3 regions of the Sinobacterium caligoides genome follow, and region 2 is predicted to be linked to each of the others. Evidence: predicted binding sites of a transcription regulator. Region 2 holds the regulator's gene; each other region holds the start of a gene.
The links. Region 2 encodes sigma-54, which starts transcription at its own class of promoters, with help from an activator protein. Its sites were predicted from a motif close to TGGCACANNNNTTGCNNT; they were not measured.
Positions count from the first base shown of each region.

Region 1: a site for sigma-54 is predicted at 4,356-4,373, ahead of glnL (nitrogen regulation protein NR(II)). Genes of this name have one in related genera too.
Region 3: a site for sigma-54 is predicted at 1,773-1,790, ahead of EDC56_RS19205 (pilin). Genes of this name have one in related genera too.

Region 1 is NZ_RKHR01000006.1:83,611-90,974, reverse strand. It holds gene EDC56_RS15270 (NAD(P)/FAD-dependent oxidoreductase) at 1-1,076, shown strand, start outside; gene EDC56_RS15265 (tRNA (cytidine(34)-2'-O)-methyltransferase) at 1,122-1,625, shown strand; gene ntrC (nitrogen regulation protein NR(I)) at 1,622-3,043, opposite strand; gene glnL (nitrogen regulation protein NR(II)) at 3,040-4,107, opposite strand; gene glnA (glutamate--ammonia ligase) at 4,428-5,837, opposite strand; gene thiI (tRNA uracil 4-sulfurtransferase ThiI) at 6,198-7,364, shown strand, end outside.
Region 2 is NZ_RKHR01000001.1:14,693-22,056, forward strand. It holds gene lptC (LPS export ABC transporter periplasmic protein LptC) at 1-460, shown strand, start outside; gene lptA (lipopolysaccharide transport periplasmic protein LptA) at 450-1,037, shown strand; gene lptB (LPS export ABC transporter ATP-binding protein) at 1,041-1,766, shown strand; gene EDC56_RS00105 (RNA polymerase factor sigma-54) at 2,024-3,538, shown strand; gene hpf (ribosome hibernation-promoting factor, HPF/YfiA family) at 3,688-3,990, shown strand; gene ptsN (PTS IIA-like nitrogen regulatory protein PtsN) at 4,012-4,473, shown strand; gene rapZ (RNase adapter RapZ) at 4,529-5,383, shown strand; gene EDC56_RS00125 (HPr family phosphocarrier protein) at 5,410-5,679, shown strand; gene mgtE (magnesium transporter) at 5,836-7,194, shown strand; gene yjgA (ribosome biogenesis factor YjgA) at 7,256-7,364, shown strand, end outside.
Region 3 is NZ_RKHR01000011.1:39,601-46,964, forward strand. It holds gene EDC56_RS19200 (GIY-YIG nuclease family protein) at 165-923, shown strand; gene EDC56_RS19205 (pilin) at 1,279-1,719, opposite strand; gene pilB (type IV-A pilus assembly ATPase PilB) at 2,038-3,759, shown strand; gene EDC56_RS19215 (type II secretion system F family protein) at 3,762-4,988, shown strand; gene EDC56_RS19220 (prepilin peptidase) at 5,025-5,903, shown strand; gene coaE (dephospho-CoA kinase) at 6,060-6,674, shown strand; gene EDC56_RS19230 (DNA gyrase inhibitor YacG) at 6,699-6,917, shown strand; gene EDC56_RS19235 ((deoxy)nucleoside triphosphate pyrophosphohydrolase) at 6,983-7,364, opposite strand, start outside.

The DNA of each region.
Region 1 (7,364 bases), on a different contig from region 2:
GCATGGTCTATTTCGAAGAAGCAGGCATGCTAGATATCGTCAATGAGGCCGGCTTTCAGTTCAAGAACGGTGCTGCCTTTCGTTTTGGTGAGCAATATGCCGCCTTCGATTTTCGTGAGAAATTCACTGCCGGGCCGGGTACCACCTTTCAGGTGCAGCGCGCCGACTTTGATCAGTTGTTGGCCGATCGGGCGCAACAGCAGGGTGCAGATATACGTTATCGTCATGAGATCATCGGCGTCGATTTCAATGATCAGCGGGCGTCGGTTGCGTGCCTCGATGAAGCGGGTGTGGCGCAGACCTATACTGCACAGTTCGTGCTTGATGCCAGCGGCTTTGGGCGTGTGCTGCCACGCCTGCTCGAGCTCAATTCGCCCTCTGACTTTCCAGTACGACAGTCGTTGTTTACCCATATCGAAGACAATATAAGTTGTTCGAGCTACGACCGTGAGAAGATCCTGGTGACTATCCATCCTCGGCACCGTGATGTTTGGATCTGGTTGATCCCCTTCGCTAACGGACGCTGTTCAGTGGGAGCGGTGGCGACGCCGGAGCTACTCGCGAGCTACCCCGGTGAGCCCGAGCAGCAACTGCGCCAGCTGATCGCTGAGGATGCTCATTTATCGCAGCTACTGCAGCGTGCGCGCTTCGATACCGAGGTGAGAAAAATTGTTGGCTACTCGGCCAACGTAAAGAGCTTGCACGGTCAGCGTTTTGCCCTGCTGGGTAACGCCGGTGAGTTTCTCGATCCGGTGTTTTCCTCGGGAGTCACCGTCGCGGTGAAATCCGCGAGTATCGCGGCCAACTTGCTGCTGCGGCAGTTGGCGGGTGAGTCGGTTGATTGGCAGACTGAGTTTGCCGAGCCCTTGGGGCAGGGGGTGGATGTGTTTCGCACCTTTGTTACAAGGTGGTATACGCATGAGCTCCAGGATGTGATCTTCTATGCGGAACAGAACGATGAGATCAAGGGGATGATCTCATCAGTGTTAGCGGGCTATGTTTGGGATCCTGAAAACCCCTATGTCGCCAAGAGTGAGCGGCGGTTGAAAGTACTCGCGGAGATCTGTCGCCAATAGTTGCTGCCGTTCGTCGATATACAAACGGTCAGTAATTGACATAAAATGGCGGTTTCCCCCTTCTGGAAGCCGCTTACCACTATGCTGCATATCGCCCTGTTTGAGCCACAAATCGCCCCCAATACCGGTAATATTATGCGTCTGGCCGCAAATAATGGCTGTCGACTGCACCTGATTGAGCCTATGGGGTTTGACTTGGACGAGAAGAAGTTACGGCGTGCCGGGCTCGACTATCACGACATCGACAACACCACTATCTACCCCGATTACGCGAGCTTTGCCGCAGCGATGGCGGAGCGACGGATTATTGCCTGCACCACCAAGGGCACCTGTAGCTATACCTCGATAAGCTATCAAGATGAGGATGTGCTGCTATTCGGCGCGGAGACCCATGGCTTGTCGGAGGCAGTAATGGCTTCAATTGAGCCGCAGCGCCGCATCAAGATTCCGATGCAGCCTAATAATCGCAGCCTCAACCTCTCCAATGCCGTCGCCATCATCAGTTACGAGGCCTGGCGTCAGCTCGACTTCTGCGGTGCTGCCAGCTAGCTCTCGCCATCCTCTTGCTCGTCCATGCCCAGCTCCTTGATCTTGCGAGACAAGGTATTTCGCCCCCAGCCGAGCAGCAGGGCGGCGTCGCGGCGACGGCCGCTGGTGTGCTTGAGGGCGCTCTCGATCATGATCTGTTCGAAGATGGGCACGGCGGTGTCGAGCAGCTTGCTCTTGCCAATAGACAGCTCTTGCTCGGCCCAGTGGCGCAGGTCTTCCTGCCAGTTTGAAGATGGCTTCTCAGTTTCGCTGGCAACCAGTAGCTCCGGCGGCAGGTCGGTGATGTGCACCTCTCTGCTAGAGGCCATGACGGTGATCCAGCGACAGGTGTTCTCTAGCTGCCGGACGTTACCTGGCCAGGGGAGGTTGGCAAGATACTGCTCGGCTTCGGGGGTGAGTTGCTTGGTCTCTACTGCGAGCTCTTCCGCGGCACGGACGAAGAAGTGCTTGGCCAGGCGGGGAATATCTTCGCGGCGCTCTGCCAGCATCGGAATGTGGATGCGAATGACGTTGAGGCGGTGAAATAAATCCTCACGGAAGCTGTGCTCGGCGACTAGGCGCTCGAGGTTCTGATGGGTGGCAGCAATGATGCGTACATCTACCTTGACGGGGGTGTGGCCACCGACACGATAAAACTCGCCGTCGGCTAAGACACGCAGTAGCCTAGTCTGGGTTTCGGCGGGCATGTCACCGATCTCGTCGAGGAACAAGGTGCCGCCATTGGCCTGCTCGAAGCGGCCGCGGCGCAGCGATGCGGCGCCGGTGAAGGCCCCCTTCTCGTGGCCAAACAATTCGGACTCCATTAGGTCTTTGGGGATGGCGGCCATGTTCAGGGCGATGAAGGGGAGGTCTGCTCGCGGTGAATGACGGTGTAGCGCCTGCGCAACCAGCTCTTTACCGGTGCCGGAGCTGCCGTTGATGAGCACGGTGATGTTTGAGTGAGAGAGGCGGCCGATGGCGCGGAAGACCTCCTGCATGGCCGGTGCCTCGCCGATGATCTCGGTGTTGACGATCATCTCCTCTTCGACGACTTCGGTCTGCTGTTCGCGACTGTGCACGAGGGCTCGCTTAGTCATAGCGACGGTTTCGTCGATGTCGAAGGGCTTGGGGAGATACTCGAAGGCACCGCTCTGGTAAGAGGCGACGGCACTCTCGAGGTCAGAGTGCGCGGTGGTAATGATCACCGGTAGATTCGGGTAGGTTTGATGAATGCGCCCGAGTAGCTCGAGGCCATCGATGCCTGGCATGCGAATGTCGCTGATGATCACGTCAGGGCGCTCTTTCGGTAACTGGCGGCAGACGGCCTCGGCGCAATCGAAACTGGTGGTGTGGATGTCGGCTTGGTTAAGTGCCTTCTCCAAGACCCAGCGTATTGAGCGATCGTCGTCGACGACCCATACATTGCTTTGTGTGTTCATCTGATTGGCTCCAAGGGGATATAGAGTGAGAATTCCGTTCTTCCTGGCTTGCTCGTACACTCGATCAGGCCCTGATGCTGGCTGATAATCGACTGTGAAATTGAGAGCCCTAGGCCTGTTCCTTCGGCGCGCCCGGTAACCATGGGGAAGAATATTTGTTCGGCCAGTTCGGCAGGTATGCCGGGGCCATTATCAATGATATTGACTTTGCAGACTAAGCGATGACGCACGTTACGAATAGTGAACTGGCGGAGTATGCGGGTCTGTAGTTCGATGCGGCCACCGTCTTGCTCCTCCAGGACCTGCATGGCGTTACGGATAATATTCAGCATCGCTTGAATGAGCTGCTCTTTGTCGGCATAGAGTGCGGGGATGCTAGGGTCATAGTCACGCTGGAAGTTGATTGCACCATGGGTCTCTGCGTCGATGAGCGCGATGATGCGCTCGAGCACTTCATGGACGTTGGTCATCCCCGCTTGTGGCGGACGGTGTGGTCCCAGCAAACGGTCGACTAGGTTGCGTAGACGGTCGGCCTCCTCAATGATGATGGTGGTGTAGTCCTGTAGCTCGTCTTCGATGAGTTCCCTGGAGAGCAGCTGGGCGGCACCACGAAGGCCGCCGAGGGGATTCTTGATCTCGTGAGCGAGGCCGCGAATGAGTGTGCGACTATTTTGCTGTGAGGCTAGCAAGGTTTCCTCGCGAGCGATCTTCAGCAGTCGATCCATGCTCTGCATCTCGAGCAGCAGGCACTTCTTGTGGTCGATCTCGATCGGCGTGACACTGTAGTCGACGGTGATAGTGTTGTCGGTGGGCAATTTCAGGGTCGCGTGTCGTTTGGTGAAGGCGGTGCCTGAGTCGAGTGCGTCGATCAACGCCAGCTTGGAGTCGTGGTTTTCATGTACGAGCAAGCTGAAGTCGAGACCGATGAGGCGTTGACCGCCGATATCCAGCAACATCTTTGCCGAGGGGTTGAGGTAGGCGATGCGCAGCGACGCGTCGAGCAACATGATCGAGGTGGTCAGGTTGTCGAGAAGTTGACTGTGTAGATTGTTGCTTGGCGTCATTAGCGAACTCGTAATAGTAGCGGAAGCCATTGTAATCTAGTCTATAATGCTAGTAGTTTGATAGTTCTGCAAAAAGCGCACCAGTTCATCGAGCTGGCATATCAGCAGCGCTTATAGCGGTTGCTGTGCGCTTTCTGGTGCTGCGATGGTGCAGGGACTATCAGCATAACTAATAATGCACCATTATGGTGCCGAAGTAATGTGATGCTTTACTTAATCGTGCGTAATGCTGCCTAAAGTGTGAATGTGAGGCAAAAAAAATCCCAGCCGAGGCTGGGATTTTGCTTAGCGCGCTGTGCGCCTGCTCAATAAGCTAGTGCTTAGCAAGAGTAGTAAAGTTCGAACTCAACAGGGTGAGTGGTTGAATTCAGGCGCTCTACCTCTTCCATTTTCAGAGCAATATAGCCGTCGATCATGTCATCGTCCATGACGCCACCGGCCTTGAGGAAGCCGCGGTCGGCATCGAGAGCCTGTAGGGCTTGCTCGAGGCTTGAAGCCACGGTTGGGATCTCAGCTGCTTCTTCAGCGGGCAGGTCGTACAGATCCTTATCGGCTGCTTCACCGGGGTGGATCTTGTTCTGGATGCCGTCGAGGCCGGCCATTAGCATGGCTGTGAAGGCAAGGTAAGGGTTCGCTGATGGATCACCAAAGCGTACTTCGATGCGGCTTGCCTTAGGGCTCGGCACGAACGGGATACGAATAGAAGCTGAACGGTTACGCGCCGAGTAAGCCAGCATAACAGGGGCTTCGAAGCCTGGAACCAAGCGCTTGTAAGAGTTGGTTGAGGCGTTGGCGAAAGCGTTGATCGCGCGAGCGTGCTTGATGATGCCGCCAATGTAGAACAGCGCAGTCTCGCTGAGACCTGCATAGGCGTCGCCAGCCATGATGTTAACGCCATCTTTGGATAGCGACTGGTGTACGTGCATGCCGGAACCGTTATCGCCAACGAGTGGCTTAGGCATGAAGGTAGCAGTCTTGCCATAGGCGTGTGCGACGTTATGGACGGCATACTTGAGGATTTGTACCTCATCAGCCTTCTTGGTTAGGGTAGCGGGACCAACGCCAATTTCACACTGACCGGCAGTGGCCACTTCGTGGTGATGGATTTCTATTTCGAGACCCATGTCTTCCATCGCGTCACACATGGCGCCACGAAGGTCGTGCAGGCTGTCGACGGGAGGGACGGGGAAGTAACCACCTTTGACGGTAGGACGGTGACCCATGTTGCCGTCGGCGAACGACTTGTCGCTAGACCAAGCGGCTTCTTCAGCGTTGATCTGGTAGCTGGCGCCAGAGACGTCGGCGCTCCACTTGACGTCGTCGAAGACGAAGAATTCGGGTTCTGGACCGAAGAGGGCGCTATCGGCAATACCGGTAGAGCGCAGATATTCTTCGGCGCGATCGGCAACAGAACGAGGGTCGCGGTTGTAGCCCTGTCCTGTGGTAGGCTCGACGATGTTACAGAGGATGTTAACGGTGGCCGACTCGGTGAACGGGTCGATGTAGGAGGAGCTGTCGTCGGGCAACATGACCATGTCAGATTCGTTGATACCCTTCCAGCCTGAGATCGAAGAGCCATCGAACATCTTGCCGTCTTCGAAGAAGCCGTCTTTGCCAACTTCGCTGGCGGGGATGGTGACGTGCTGCTCTTTGCCTTTAAAATCGGTGAAGCGTAGATCGGCCCACTTAACGTCGTTATCAGCGATTAATTTTAGGGTACGTTCTGACATACGGATGTCCTCAATTTTCAAGTGTAAGGCAATAATGCCTATTATTTTTGGTCTTAAATAAATCCAGCTAGCGCTGTAGATTAGTCTTAATAAGGAAGTTAATGCAAAGCTTGTGCCAGGTAATGGTTTAGCTTGTAGGCATCATCTTCGGTAGAGCTAATGCACTTCGATGGTGAGTTGTTGCTGTAGTCAGCGCAAACCCTGCATCGATATGGTGCGAGCGTGCTCTTTTGTGGTGCGGCAACGCTATTTTCTTTGTGTACACATTAAGGATAAGCACACGGACAAGCAAGTGTTTTATAATGATGGGTAAGTTGCATTGCCCCGTTGGGGGGATTCAGAAACCTATGTCGGATCATCATGAAATTTATCGTTAAGTTCTTCCCTGAAATTACTATCAAGAGCAAACCAGTCAGAAAGCAGTTTGTGCGCCACCTGACGGATAATGTGCGCAGCCTGTTGCGACAGATCGATGCAGAGGTCAAGGTGCAGCGAGATTGGGACAAGCTCGTTGTTGAGAGCCAGCAGGAGGAAAAACTGCAGCGTTTTGTCGAAACGTTGTCGCACACGCCGGGTATCGCCTACTTCAATGAGGTGTCCCACTACCCGCTGGGTGATCTGCACGATATCTTCGAGAAGACTAAGTTATTGTGGGGGGAGCGGCTCGCAGGTAAGACGTTTGCTGTGCGCTGTAAGCGTGCGGGGACTCACGCCTTTAGCTCTGGTGAGATCGAGCGCTATGTTGGGGGCGGCCTCAACCAGCATACCGAGGCGAAAGGGGTGCAGCTGAAAAATCCCGATATCACGGTAATGTTAGAGGTGCGTGACGAGAATTTATATATCACCAACTGTCGTTATGAAGGTTTGGGGGGCTTTCCTATGGGCAGTTTGGATCCGGTTATTTCGTTGATATCCGGCGGCTTTGATTCCAATGTGGCCAGTTACCTGATGATGAAGCGGGGGCTTAGAACGCACTTCCTGTTCTTCAATCTCGGTGGTCACGCGCATGAGATTGGCGTCAAGGAGGTGGCACTTTACCTGTGGCAGAAGTACGGCGCCTCGCACAGGGTGCGTTTCATCTCTGTGCCCTTTGATGGGGTGGTCGGAGAGATACTGAAGAAGGTCGATAACTCGCAGATGGGCGTCATCTTGAAGCGCATGATGCTACGTGCGGCAACCACTATTGCCGACGATATGGGAGTGCAGGCGGTGGTGACGGGTGAGTGTATTGCCCAGGTCTCAAGCCAAACCCTGACTAATCTTAGCGTCATCGACTCGGTGACGAATAAGCTAGTGCTGCGGCCGCTGATTACCATGGATAAGCCGGATATTGTTAAGTTGTCGGCTGAGATCGGTACCGAGGAGTTTGCCGCGAGCATGCCGGAATATTGTGGTGTCATTTCGGTCAAGCCGACGACGAAGGCGAAGCCGGAAAAGATCGAGTCACAGGAGTCTCGCTTCGACTTTGCGGTGTTAGAGCAGGCGATCGCTGATACACGCTTGATCAATATTGATGAGATCGATCTC
Region 2 (7,364 bases):
CACTGCCGATACGATTACTAGTCCAGAGTGGTATATCTCCAAGGCTGATTTCTTAAGTTATGGGCCCGACGGTATTATTCGTAGCAAGGGCCTAGCGAGTGAAGCCATTCATCATGACTACAATCAGCAAACGACCATCGAATCTCCGAAGCTAACCAGCTTCCTGTTAGGTACCCCCTACCGTACAGCTGTCGCACAGCATGGCACTATCAATAGTAAAAAGGTCATTTTACTGACTAAAGACGTGGTATTGACTCAATTTCCGAGCAAACAGGATCGCGTACTGACATTAACGACACAAAGCCTTTTAATCGACACTAAAAACAATACCGCCGACACCTCAGCCCCCGTCACCATACGACAAGGCAGCGGCAAAACAGACGCCATCGGCCTACACGCAGACCTCGACCTAAACTTCCTCTCCCTTCTATCAGGAGTACACACCGTCTATGCGCCATAACAGACTCGCTCTCAGCAGCCTTTTGCTTTGCCTTTGCTTGAGCAGCATTGTTAACGCACTTCCGAGTGACAGAAACCAACCAATCCACATATACTCCGACCGACTCGAACGCGATGAGAAAACAGCTGTTACCACTTACATTGGTAATGTCAAACTCGATCAAGGTAGCCTCCACATTACTGCAGACAAGCTCGTTATCTATCAAGCGAATGGAGATCTTTCTAAAATTCAAGCTATTGGCAAGCCTGCACACTTACAACAACTGCCCGAAGTAGGGCAACAGATTGTCTATGCTCAAGGCGAAGTCATCGATTACTTTTCTGACAAAGACTTATTGATCCTGACCAAGAATGCCAGCATCACTCAAGACGGCACTCTAGTGAAAAGTGAGCGCATAGAGTACTTAATTAGCGAGGAAATTATCAAAGCCAAAGGTAGCGCTGAAGCCACAAGCGGCGACGACCGTGTACACGTCGTTATTCCACCGAGCCAAACCAACAACAAAGCACACTCAGCGCCAGAGAAAACGCCTGAGCAGCCTTCGCCCTCTCAACCACCGCTATCAGACGAAGAATAACCAATGGCAACGCTTAGAGCAGATAATTTAGCGAAAGCTTATAAGAGCAGAAAAATCATCAAAGATGTTTCTCTCTCCATCGAGAGCGGCCAGGTAGTAGGACTCCTCGGCCCCAACGGTGCAGGCAAGACAACCTGCTTCTACATGGTTGTCGGTATCGTCCCCCAGGATGCAGGACAGGTCTGGATCAACGACATCAACATCTCTGCCGAGCCCATGCACGGACGAGCAAAGTTCGGCATCGGTTATCTCCCACAAGAAGCCTCTATTTTTCGCAAACTTTCCGTTGAGGACAACTTGCTCGCTATACTGGAGACCCGTCACGACCTTAATCGCCAACAGCGACGTAGTAAAATGGAAGGGCTACTGCAAGAGTTTCATATTACCCATATCCGCAAGAGCCTCGGCATGTCGCTATCCGGTGGCGAGCGGCGGCGCGTTGAAATAGCCCGAGCTCTGGCTACCGAACCCGAATTCATCTTGCTTGACGAGCCCTTTGCGGGTGTCGACCCTATCTCCGTCAATGAGATAAAGGCAATTGTTAATCACCTAAAGTCCAAGGGCATTGGCGTACTGATTACCGATCATAATGTACGCGAAACTCTCGACATCTGCGATAAAGCCTATATTGTCAGCGAAGGCTATATTATCGCTGAGGGCAATGCCGATGCAGTACTCGCCAATCAGCAGGTTCGCAAAGTCTACCTAGGTGAACAGTTCAAGCTCTAAGTTGCGCACAACTGCAGCAACAAAACCGGCCTAAAGTTTGCCTGCCAGAGCTAGGCTCGCTAAACTGACCGCGGATACTTATAAAAACGACTGTATTATTATGGGTTACATCACCGTCACCGGCTGCCGAATAACCTCTACACCTAAGCAGCCATCGACCACCCGCCTGGCAACAGACACAGTCCTCAGATACACAACGCGACGGCAGCCCGCTTCTTATTTTCTTTCATTCTGGCTGCTCAGGAGACACTGACGTAGTGAAACAGTCACTTCAATTAAAGATGGGTCAACAGCTCACCATGACCCCGCAGTTACAGCAGGCTATCCGTCTGCTGCAACTATCGACACTCGACTTACAGCAGGAGATTCAACAAGCTCTTGAATCAAACCCAATGCTCGAAATCAGTGAAGATGATAACAGTCAGGGAGGGCTGAGTAGCGAAAATAACCTCGAGGCTTTAAACAGCTCTCAAGAAGGACCATGCCAGAGCACAGAGGAACATAAAAAAACGGAGCCAACAGACCCTAGCGCAGATACCAGCCACGACGATATCGACTGGTCTCAACCGGACACCATTCCCGATTTGCCAGTCGACACTCAGTGGGATGATGTCTATCAAAACACCGGCGGTAGTGCCGGTACCGCGACAGACGACTTCGATTTTGACTCACGCAATAGCCAGTCAGAAACGCTTCACGATCATCTACTCTGGCAACTCAATCTCACCCCTATGTCAGATACCGACCGAGTTATTGCCATGTCGGTCATCGATGCCGTAGAGCCTTCCGGCATGCTCTCTTTGAGCGCCGAGGAGATTCACGCAGGGCTTGACCTCGCCTCCCCGGTAGAGCTTGACGAGGTGATGGCCGTACTCCACCGCGTACAACAATTTGACCCCCCCGGCGTTGCCTCACACGACCTAAAAGAATGCCTATTAATACAACTGAACCAACTACCGGAAGATACCCCTTTGTTGGCGGAAACAAGGAAGGTGATCACTCATTACCTTCCTTTATTGGGTAATCGGGACTTCGCCCAACTGATGCGTCGTGCCAAGATAAAAGAGCCACAGTTAAAAGTAGTTATCGCACTAATACAAAGCCTTAACCCTAGGCCTGGTGACTATATCAATGAGGAGGATACCCAGTACATTGTACCGGACGTCTTCGTGCGGAAAACTGCTGAGCACTGGCAAGTAGAATTAAACCCTGATGTTTCACCAAACATACGTATCAACGGAAACTATGCCGCACTGATTAAGCGTGCCGATAGCAGTAGTGACAACACCTTTCTTAAGGACAACCTACAAGAGGCCCGCTGGCTGTTAAAAAGCTTACAAAGTCGTAATGAAACACTAATGAAAGTGGCTAGCAAAATTGTCGAACTACAGCAGGGTTTCCTTGACTACGGTGAGGAGGCCATGAAACCTATGGTGCTGCTGGACATTGCTGAAGCTGTCGAAATGCATGAGTCGACGATATCCCGAGTCACTACTCAGAAGTACATGCACACACCGCGCGGCATCTTCGAACTCAAGTACTTCTTTTCTAGCCACGTCAGCACAGAGAGCGGTGGCGAGTGTTCCTCCACCGCCATCCGCGCCATTATCAAGAAGTTAATAAACGCCGAAAACCAACGTAAGCCATTGAGCGATAATGCAATAACAAAACTCCTTGCCGAACAAGGAATCAAGGTCGCACGCAGAACAATAGCCAAATACCGCGAGTCGATGATGATTCCTCCATCCAACGAGCGTAAACAGCTGGTTTAAAGTCAGCATATGTTAGCTACAATTTATAGACGAAAAATAACAAAAAATTAGAGTGAGCCATTAACAAGCGACAACGCATGCAATCAAAAATGCTCAGCAAAGTCGCATACCGATATGCAGCTATACCGATACAACAGAGAGGAATATATATGCAAATCAACATCAGCGGTCATCACCTAGAAGTTACTAACGCGCTACATGACTACGTTGTCGGTAAATTTGATCGTTTAGATCGTCACTCAGATCTGATAACCTCCTCATCCGTTACTTTATCGATAGAAAAAACACGGCACAAAGCAGACGCCAGCCTCCATGTAACTGGAAGCAGCCTTGTCGCCTCTTCGGAGAGCGGTAATATGTATGCCGCCATTGATCTATTAGCCGACAAGCTTGATCGTCAACTGTTAAAGTATAAAGAAAAATCCACGTCGAATAATCACGGCCTCCGTTAGCCACTCTAGATATTGATCATTATGCAGCTGCCTAATATTCTTACTGTAGAGCGCACTTATTGTGATGCTCCTGGGTCGTCGAAGAAACGACTCCTCGAAACTATTTCTGAGTTTATCTGTAACGACATTAGCGCGTTCGATGCCGAGGAGCTTTTTCAGCGCTTAAAAGCTAGGGAGCGCCTCGGAAGCACAGGTATTGGGCATGGCATAGCAATCCCACACTGTCGAGTTCCCAACTGCATTACCATCACTGGCGCCCTCTTTAAACTAAAACAAGCCATTGATTTCGACGCAATTGATAATCAGCCCGTCGATCTGTTCTTTGTTTTATTGGTACCGGAAGAGGCTTGCGATCAGCATCTACAGGCGCTCTCTCTACTTGCGGAACAGTTTAACAACCAAGACTATTGCCAATCTCTCCGTGACGCCAGCAGTAATCAAGAGTTATTCGACGCAGCCATTAATATCGTCACCTCCGCTTAGGCTTTATTAATAACGGCCTTTAACATAATGAAAATGAGAAAAAGGACATAGGCAGATGAGACTCGTAGTGATTAGTGGCCGCTCTGGATCGGGAAAGAGCACCGCCTTAAATGTACTAGAGGACGCTGGTTTCTTCTGCATCGACAACCTGCCTGCTTACTTACTACCCGCACTCATTAGCGAGACGCATGCCAACTCATCCCCTGAGCACGAGAGGTTGGCCGTCTGCATTGACGCCCGCAACAACTCTCACAGTCTCTCCGAGTTTCCCCATGTAATGAAAGCCATACCAGAGGAGCTTGATACTTCTATCATCTATCTCGATGCAGCTGATAGCCGCCTCATTCAGCGCTTTAGCGAGACGCGTAGAAAGCACCCCTTGAGCAATCAACACACGGCTCTACAGGAAGCTATTATCAATGAACGCCGAGTGCTGCAACCCATAGCCAACATTGCTGATCTGACCATTGATACCAGCAAGTTGACCTATCACGAGCTACGCGACTTCATTAACAAGGAGGTAGCCCAGCAAAGTAACAATCAGATGACTGTGCTGTTCCAATCGTTCGGTTTCAAACATGGCAGCCCCTCCTACGCCGATATGATCTTCGATCTTCGCTGTTTACCTAACCCGCATTGGGTGACCTCTCTGCGGAGCCAGACTGGCTTAGACGCCGGCGTCAGAGAGTTTCTCGAAGGGGAGCAAGATGTCGATGAGATGCTCAACGATATCACCGCCTACTTAGAGCGATGGCTGCCACGCTTTCTCGCCAACAACCGCTCCTACACCACCGTCGCCATCGGCTGTACCGGAGGGCAACATCGTAGCGTCTACCTAGCAGACAAACTTTTCCAACACTTCGAGGAACATTTTGATCATGTACAAATTCGTCATCGTGAACTCGAATAACAACTTCAAACGCCGATAAGTCTGCCATGGTTAAACAACAAGTAGAGATCATCAACAAATTAGGCCTACACGCCAGAGCCGCCGCGAAACTGGTTACCACGGCGACGAACTTCGCCTGCAGCATACAAGTGACTAAAGATGGCCGCAGTGTCGATGGAAAAAGCATCATGTCGGTCATGATGCTGGCCGCCTCCAAAGGCTGCTGCATCATCATTCAGTGCGACGGTGAAGATGAAAACGATGCCCTAGAAAGCTTGTGCCGCCTTGTGAACAACCGTTTTGACGAGGAGGAATAGTTCATCAGCGGCGGTAAAAAACACCATTGTTGACGAGTGTCAGCGATAATAGATTGTTGTCACACAGCATTTCTTGCATAATCGCGTGCAAACACATACACCAACAGAAAAGGTCACGCCTAGCGCTTACCCACCTCTCTTCGTCGAGTATTCTGCATGCCGCAAGCAAACGATCAAGCCCAAACTCAGCACCACTTACGCACTCTCTCCGACGCTGTCGATACGGGCGCTCTGCAGAGTATTAGGCACTTGCTTAAAAGCCTCTCGTCCCCCGATATAGCCCACCTTATCGAGTCCTCCCCTCCCAGGCAACGTGCTGTTCTATGGCGCTTACTCGATAGTGAGCGCGAGGGTAACGTGCTACAAGAACTCGGTGATGACGTACAGGCGCAGTTCCTTAAAGGCATGGATACCGATGAGCTCATCGCCTTAACCGATGGTCTCGAGCCCGACGATATTGCCGACATACTACAGCAGCTTCCCGATCGTATCATTCAAGAAGTGCTGCTCGCGATGGATACGCAAGACCGTCAACGGGTAGAAAAAATACTTCCATATCAAGAAGATACTGCCGGCGGCCTAATGAATACTGACAATATCAGTGTCAGGGCAGACATCACTCTAGATGTCGTATTGCGCTATCTCCGACGGCTACCAGAACTCCCAGAAATATTCGATACCATCTTTGTTGTCAACCGCAACGACCGCTTCTTAGGGCAGCTTTCCATCAGTAAGCTACTCTCCAGCGACCCAGCGATGACCGTCCGTGAGATTATGGCAACCGATATCGAACCAATACTCGCCAGCGTTCCCGACACCGAAGTGGCAAACTTATTCGAGCGTCATGACTGGGTATCTTCTCCCGTCATCAACGAAGACGGCGAGCTCCTCGGCCGCATCACCATCGACGATGTTGTTGACGTTATCCGCGATGACGCTGATCACTCTCTATTGAGCATGGCCGGCCTTGACGAAGATTCGGACACCTTCGCCACCGTACGCAATACCTTTCCGCAGCGTGCACTCTGGCTGGGCCTAAATCTACTAACGGCGTTATTCTCCGCTAATGTTATCGGCCTATTTGAGCAAACCATCGAGAAAGTTGTCGCCCTTGCTGTATTAATGCCTATTGTCGCCAGTATGGGGGGGGTTGCCGGCAATCAAACTCTCACCATCATCATTCGAGGCATGGCCCTCGGGCAAATAGGCAAGAGTAATACCTACTGGCTATTCAGCAGAGAGTTGGGCGTCGCTATCTGTAACGGTCTACTCTGGGCCAGTTGTGCCGCATTAGTTGCTAGCTTATGGTTTAATGACATTATCATCGGAGCCATCATTGCTAGCGCTATGATCATCAACTTAATGACTGCAGCAACGGCAGGGGTGTTAATTCCCGTAGCCCTCAGAGCGATGAAGATAGACCCCGCCTTAGCCGGCACTATGGCCCTAACCACCATTACTGATGCCGTGGGCTTCTTCTCCTTTCTCGGTCTAGCGACCGTATTTTTAACCTAACGGTTAAAGCCCCCAAACAGCGTAAATATAACGAGCGTTACAGTTAAAAAAGAGACAACTCATGAGTGACGAGCAAGAATTCGAATACGATGGACCTTCAAAAAGCCAAATCAAGCGCGAGATGCACGAGCTACAAAAAATCGCTCAGAGGCTAGTCGAACTGCCTAAAG
Region 3 (7,364 bases), on a different contig from region 2:
CCTCTGCGCATTTGGCCAACGCCAAATCCGGGCCGAAAAAATACTCAAATATCAAGCCTTATAATTTATAAGGTTTTGCCTATAATACGCCCCCTTTGTGCGCGGCGGTCTGTTGCCGCGCCACCGGCCATCGTTGTTCAGCTGTATTAATGGGGAAGCTTTAAGTGATTGTATTTACCATCACCAATCAACACACCAACGAAGTTTATGTTGGCACCGCACGTAACACCGCCGAGGAGAAGTGGAAACAATACCTCTCGTCCACCGCCGCGGGGTTAGATTTCCCCCTGTACAATGACATACGCGACTACGGCAGCGACGCTTTCCAGGTCAGCGAGTGGGCCTTCGCCGATTCCATGGAAGAGCTGACCACACTCAACCGCGAGGCGATGCTGAAGTTCGACGGCATCAGTCTGCGCGGCCATAAGACGGTCAACTCCAGCGTTGTGTTGGCGCCGCAGAACATCGACAAGGCCTCCTCGGTCAGCGGCATGGTCCGCGGCCGCCGCCCCCTCGACAAAAAGGTCCACTCCGAAGCCGCCAAGACCGTCTTCGCCATGCGCGTCAACGGTGTCGGCACCGGCGACGCGGGCAGCAGCACCGCTGCCGGCAACAAGAGCACCACCAACAAGACCGCAGCCAACAAAACCGCAGCCACCGGTAAGGCAACGGCCGCGCCACGCATTGGCAAGCCGGGCAAGACCGCCAAGGCCACGCTGAAGGCACCGAAGATCGCCAGCGGCCGTACCGGTAACAGCATCAAAGAGAAACGTATCAAGGAAGCCATCGCCGCCGAGAAGACGGCGCGGGAAGAGGCCGGTCGTCAGAAAATCGCCGCCGAGGCCGATGAGATGGCCAGCATCCTCGCTCGCCTAGAGAGCCGCGAGGCCACCTCCGTCGCCTACAAGAACCGTCGCCGCTAAGCGGACACCGGGCGGCGGCCTTCTCGCCCCGCCCCTCTTTTTACCCAGCCCTTCTTAGCCGCCTCTTATTACCTGCCTCTGCTTTTATCCTGCAGCTGTGACATTTTTCTTCTATCGATAGCTGCTCACCGCCGCCAGTTTTCGGACCACGAGCCCTCACCTAACCGCCGTCTCGCCATCGAGCAAGCCCAGGGCAACTCTGCCCCCGCCACTTGCTCAGGCCAGCAGCGACAAGGCCGACGCCGACAACTCTATCGGCGTGCGACCCTGCTGCTAAAGCTTTACAGCAGGCAAAAAAAAACACCGACCCGCAGGGGTCGGTGTTTCTAATCCAGCTGAGGCTTAGCTTAAGCGATTAGCAAAGGCCTGCTGAAATACAGGTAGAGTCATCACTACGCGTCCAAATAACTTGGCCGTTTGTTAGCTCTCCGGTTAAAATATATGTCAGGTCGTCAACATCGCTGGTGCCCGTCGCGGTAACCAAAACCTCAGCGTTAGTTGGACCAGCCGTAGTTTCAATGCTATCGAGCATGCCCTGTCCATTACCGGTAGCTATATCAATAACACCATTTGAGCCACCGATACATTCGCTATCAAAGTCTGCAGTCGTCGCTTGAGTCTGAGCACAAACCTCGATGGCGCTCTTAACCGCCGTCGTTGCCAACACCACCTCGGAGAACTTGGCCTTCTTGGTGTAGGTCTGGTAGGCCGGCAGGGCGACGGCGGCGAGGATACCGATGATCGCGATGACCACCATTAATTCGATGAGGGTAAAACCGGATTGTTGCTTGTTCATAAGTGTCACTCCAGAGGTCTGTTATACACAGAATTAGTATTGGTGAGCTTAACAAAGCAACCGCTGTGCCAACTTGATAGAAGTGTTATAAGTAATATCACTAGGCCGCCCTAGCAACTCCGCTATCTCGCCTAACACTTCCCCTCACCGACACAATGTGACCCTCTGCGTCACCTGCTACCATCACCCGCTGACGGCATCTGCACCGCCAATAGCTTAGGGCTTTATCTCGGCGACGGATCGACGTATGCTTGCCTTATATAAGAGCCAATAAAAATCGGCCAACACAACACGCTTGCATTGATTAAGACGGTGACTATGAGCCAGCCCAGTATTTCCCCCCTCAACGGCCTCGCCCGACGCCTGGTCAAAGAGGGCCTGCTCGATGAGGAGCGCGCGCGCCACGCCTGGCAACAGGCACACAGCGATCGGCAGCCATTTGTCAGTTATTTAGTACAGCAACAGCTGGTACCGGCGCGCACCATCGCCGAACTGGCCAGCGACGAGTTTGGCAATCCGCTGTTCGACCTCGCCAGCCTCAACCCAGAGGCCATGCCCAACGACTTGATCGACCCCAAGCTGATCGAGAGACACCGCGCGGTGCCGCTGTTCAAGCGCGGCACGCGACTGTTTATCGGTGTCTCCGACCCCACCAATTTCCGCGCCCAGGATGAGATCCAGTTTCACACCGGGCTCAGTACCGAGGCGGTACTGGTCGACGAGGATCAGCTAACCCTGCTGATCACCAACCTCGCCGATAATACCGAGGACACCGACGTCGACTTCGGCGACCTCGACGACAGCCTGGAAGACCTCGACATTGGTCCCGATACCCAGGAGAAAGAACAGGACGACGGCAACGGCAGCGACGACACGCCGATCGTCAAGTTCGTCAACAAGATGCTGCTCGACGCCATCAAGATGGGCGCCTCCGACCTGCACTTTGAACCCTACGAGAAATCCTACCGGGTGCGCTTTCGCACCGACGGCGTACTAAAAGAGATCGCCCGGCCGCCGCTAACCCTCGCCGGTAAGCTGTCGGCGCGATTGAAGGTGATGTCGGAGATGGACATCTCCGAGCGACGCATGCCGCAGGATGGCCGCATCAAGCTGAAACTGTCGAGGAAGCGCTCCATCGACTTCCGCGTCAACACCCTGCCGACGCTGTGGGGCGAGAAGATCGTACTGCGGATCCTCGACCCCAGCAGTGCCCAGATGGGCATCGAGGCGCTCGGTTACGACGACGATCAGAAAGAGATGTACCTCGCCGCGCTGCATCAGCCCCAGGGCATGATCCTAGTCACCGGCCCCACCGGTAGTGGCAAGACCGTGTCGCTGTACACCGGCCTCAACATCCTCAACACCGCCGAGCGCAACATCTCCACCGCCGAAGACCCCGTCGAGATCAACCTCGAGGGCATCAACCAGGTGCACGTCAAGGCCAAGATCGGCCTCAACTTCTCCGAGGCGCTGCGCTCCTTCCTGCGTCAGGATCCCGACGTCATCATGGTCGGTGAGATTCGTGACCTGGAGACCGCCGAGATCGCCATCAAGGCGGCACAGACCGGTCACATGGTGATGTCGACGCTACACACCAACAGCGCCGCCGAGACCGTCACCCGCTTACTCAACATGGGCGTACCGGCCTTCAACCTCGCCACCACCGTCAGCCTAATTATCGCCCAGCGCCTGGCTCGACGCCTGTGTAAACACTGCGCCGAAGACTTCAGCGACGCCCCCCGCGAGATGCTATTAAAAGAGGGCTTCACCGAGCAAGACCTCGACACCATGACGCTGAAGAAACCCAGCAGTAATGGCTGCTCACAGTGCAACAACGGCTACAAAGGGCGTGTCGGTATTTATGAAGTGGTTCGCATCACCGACAACCTCGCACGCATTATCATGGAGGAGGGTAACTCTATCGATATCGCCGACCAGGCACGCCGGGAAGGTTTCAACGACCTGAGACGCTCAGCGCTATTGAAAGCCGCCGCAGGATTAACCAGTTTAGAAGAAGTTAACCGAGTAACGAAGGATTAAGTATGGCCACTGCAACACGTAACGCCGCCAAGGGCGCCACCTATACCTGGGAGGGCAAGGATAGGCAGGGGCGCAAGACCAGTGGCGAAATAAGCGCCGCCTCGATCGCCCTCGCCAAGGCACAGCTGCGCAACCAAGGCATCAAGAATGGTAAGGTGCGTAAGAAAACCAAGCCACTGTTCAGCAATAAGAAGCCGATCAAAACCTCCGACATCACCGTCTTCACCCGCCAGCTGGCCACCATGATGAAGGCCGGCGTGCCGCTGATGCAGTCCTTCGAGATCGTCGCCGAGGGCCTCGACAACCCCACCATGGCCGAGCTGGTGCTGGAAATCCGTGACGACGTCGCCGGCGGCACCAGCCTCGCCGAGAGCTTGCAGAAACACCCTAAGTACTTCGACGCGCTGTTCTGCAGCCTGATCGAGGCCGGCGAGCAGTCCGGTGCGCTGGAGACCATGCTCGACCGCGTCGCCCTCTACAAAGAGAAGAGCGAGGCGGTGAAGAAAAAGATCAAGAAGGCGATGACCTACCCCGCCGCCGTGGTCGCGGTCGCCTGTATTGTCACCGGCATCCTATTGATCTACGTGGTGCCCCAGTTTGCCGAGACCTTCGGCTCCTTTGGCGCCGAGCTGCCTGCACTGACCCTCTTCGTGCTCGCCTGCTCCGAGTTCGTGCAGGCCTACGCGCTGCTTATTGTTGCCGCCATCGTCGTCGCCGTGGTGTTGTTCGGCCAGGCCCGGCAACGTTCCAAACCCTTCGCCGACGGCCTCGACCGCGCGCTATTGAAGGCGCCGATCATCGGCTCAGTGGTCTACCAGTCGATCATGGCACGCTTCAGCCGCACCCTATCGACCACCTTCGCCGCCGGTGTACCACTGGTCGACGCCCTCGACTCGGTGGCCGGCGCCGCTGGCAACGACGTCTATTATCGCGCGATCAACAAGGTTAAGGAGGAGGTCACCTCGGGCAACACCCTCAACGCCTCGATCAAAGCCACCGACCTGTTCCCCAACCTGTTAATCCAGATGGTCGCCATCGGCGAGGAGTCCGGTGCCCTCGATGAGATGCTGGCGAAAGTCGCCAACCACTACGAAGAGGAAGTCGACAACGCCGTCGACAGCCTCACCTCGCTGATGGAACCGCTGATCATGTCGGTGCTCGGCGGTGTTGTCGGGGTGCTACTACTGGCGATGTACATGCCGATATTCACCATCGGTCAGGTCATGTAAACTCCCCCTATCTTTATAATAGAGTCAGGCTTTTACATGTTGTACCTCGAATACTTTCAACACCACCCGATGACGGCTATCGCCGTCGTCCTGATTATCAGCCTGCTCGTCGGCAGCTTCCTCAACGTGGTGATCTATCGGCTGCCGCTGATGATGTACCGCGACTGGAAACAGCAAGTCGAGGAGTTCGACGAGAGCGAGCTACCGAAGCTACCCACGGCCGAGCGCTTTAATCTGGCCACGCCCAACTCCAGCTGCCCGCACTGCGGCCACAAGATTCGCCCGTGGGAGAACATCCCCGTCGTCAGCTATCTGCTGCAGCGCGGCCGCTGTAGCAGCTGCCAACAACCGATCTCACTGCGCTATCCTCTCGTCGAGGCGGTCACTGCGCTGCTCTCCGCCCTGGTCATCTACCAACTCGGCTTCACCATCGCCGGCCTCGTTGCCGTCGCGTTCACCTGGGTGCTGGTGGCGCTGACGCTGATCGATGCCGACCACAAGCTGCTACCCGACAGCCTCACCCTACCGCTATTGTGGGCGGCGCTGATCGCCAACTACTTCGGCCTGTTCGCCGATTTCGGTGACGCCTTCTGGGGCGCTATCGCCGGCTACCTGGCGCTGTGGTCCGTCTACTGGCTGTTCAAACTACTGACCGGCAAGGAAGGCATGGGCTACGGCGACTTCAAGCTACTGGCCTTCCTCGGCGCCTGGATGGGTTGGCAGGCACTGCCGCTGATCCTGATCCTCTCCGCCGGTGTCGGCGCCATCTTGGGCGTGGCGATGATCGTACTCAGCAAGCGCGACAGCCAGACCACGATCCCCTTCGGCCCCTACCTCGCCTGCGCCGGTTATATCGCCCTGCTCTGGGGCGACACCATTACCCAGCACTATCTGCAGTTTGCCGGCCTCAACTAGGCTAACAGCAACATTTAATCGCCATCTATCGGGGCGAGCATTGATCAGTGCTCGCCCTCACCCTCTCTCGATCGCTATGCCGGCAATAAGCCTCTATCATAGACCGATCAATTTTTCGGGCGTCGCCCCCCTACCATTTTCTGGAGCTAACACACCATGTATATCGTCGGCCTAGCCGGTGGCATCGGCAGCGGCAAGACCGCCGTCAGCGACCGCTTTCAACAACTCGGCATCGAAGTCATCGACGCCGATGTCGCCGCCCGCACCGTGGTCGAGCCCGGCCAACCGGCGCTGGCGAAGATCTGCGCCCAGTTCGGCGACGACATCTTACTCGCCGACGGCCAGCTCGACCGCGCCCAGCTGCGCCAACGCATCTTCAGCGACCCGGAGGCTAAGAGCTGGCTGGAGGGATTGCTGCACCCGCTCATCGGCGAGGAGATCTTTCGCCAGCTCGGCGCCGCCCGCAGCCACTACTGCCTGTTTGTATCGCCGCTGCTGTTTGAATCTGGGCAAAACAGCCTCTGCGATCGCGTGCTGCTGGTGGATGTGCCACGTGAGATTCAGCTCAGCCGCACCATGGCCAGGGACAACAACAGTAGAGGTCAGGTAGAGGCGATCCTCGCACAACAGGCGAGCCGCGAGACCCGGCTAGAGCAGGCCGACGACGTCATTCTCAACGACCGCGATCTCGATCATTTAGAGGGTGAAGTTGCGCGCCTACACCGGTATTATCTGCTCGAAGCCGAACGCAAGGCCGACGCTTCAAGTTAGTACCACCACTGCAGAGAGATCACCATGAGCCAAAGCCACGCCAGCAACGAGCCAATCGTTAACTGCCCCAGCTGTCAGCAACCCACGCCTTACAGCCGCGACAACGCCAGCCGGCCATTTTGCAGCAAGCGCTGCAAGGATGCCGACTTTATCGATTGGAGCAATGAGGAGCGCACGATTCAGGGTAGCTCGGTCTATGATGACGTACTCTCCGGCGACCTCGAATCACCGGAAGGCTACTAAGTAACCGCGTGCAGAGCGGCGTTGCGCCGCTCATATAGACAAAAGCTATAGACGAGCTGCAGCTTTTACCAGCGGTTCCGCTTGAGTGCCGCCACGATCGGCGCGTTGGCCGCGGGAAAGTCGTAGTCACCGAGGCGACTGAAGGCAACCCAGCGCGTCAACTGCCCCTCGCTGCCGACACCGTCCTCACCCAGCGGCAGGTAAGCCTCGCTCGCCACCCCCTCGACCAGATAGGTATGCAGACAGACGTCCCGCTCGGGGTAGCTGTGATTAAGACTATTAAACAGACGACTATCCGCCGTCGAAACCACCAGACCGAGCTCTTCCCGCACTTCACGCGTCAGCGCCGCCTGCAAGCCCTCGGTGAGCCCCACCTTGCCACCGGGAAACTCCCAGTGACCGGCGAGATGGACGCCCTCTGGACGCTTCGACAGCAGACAATGGCGG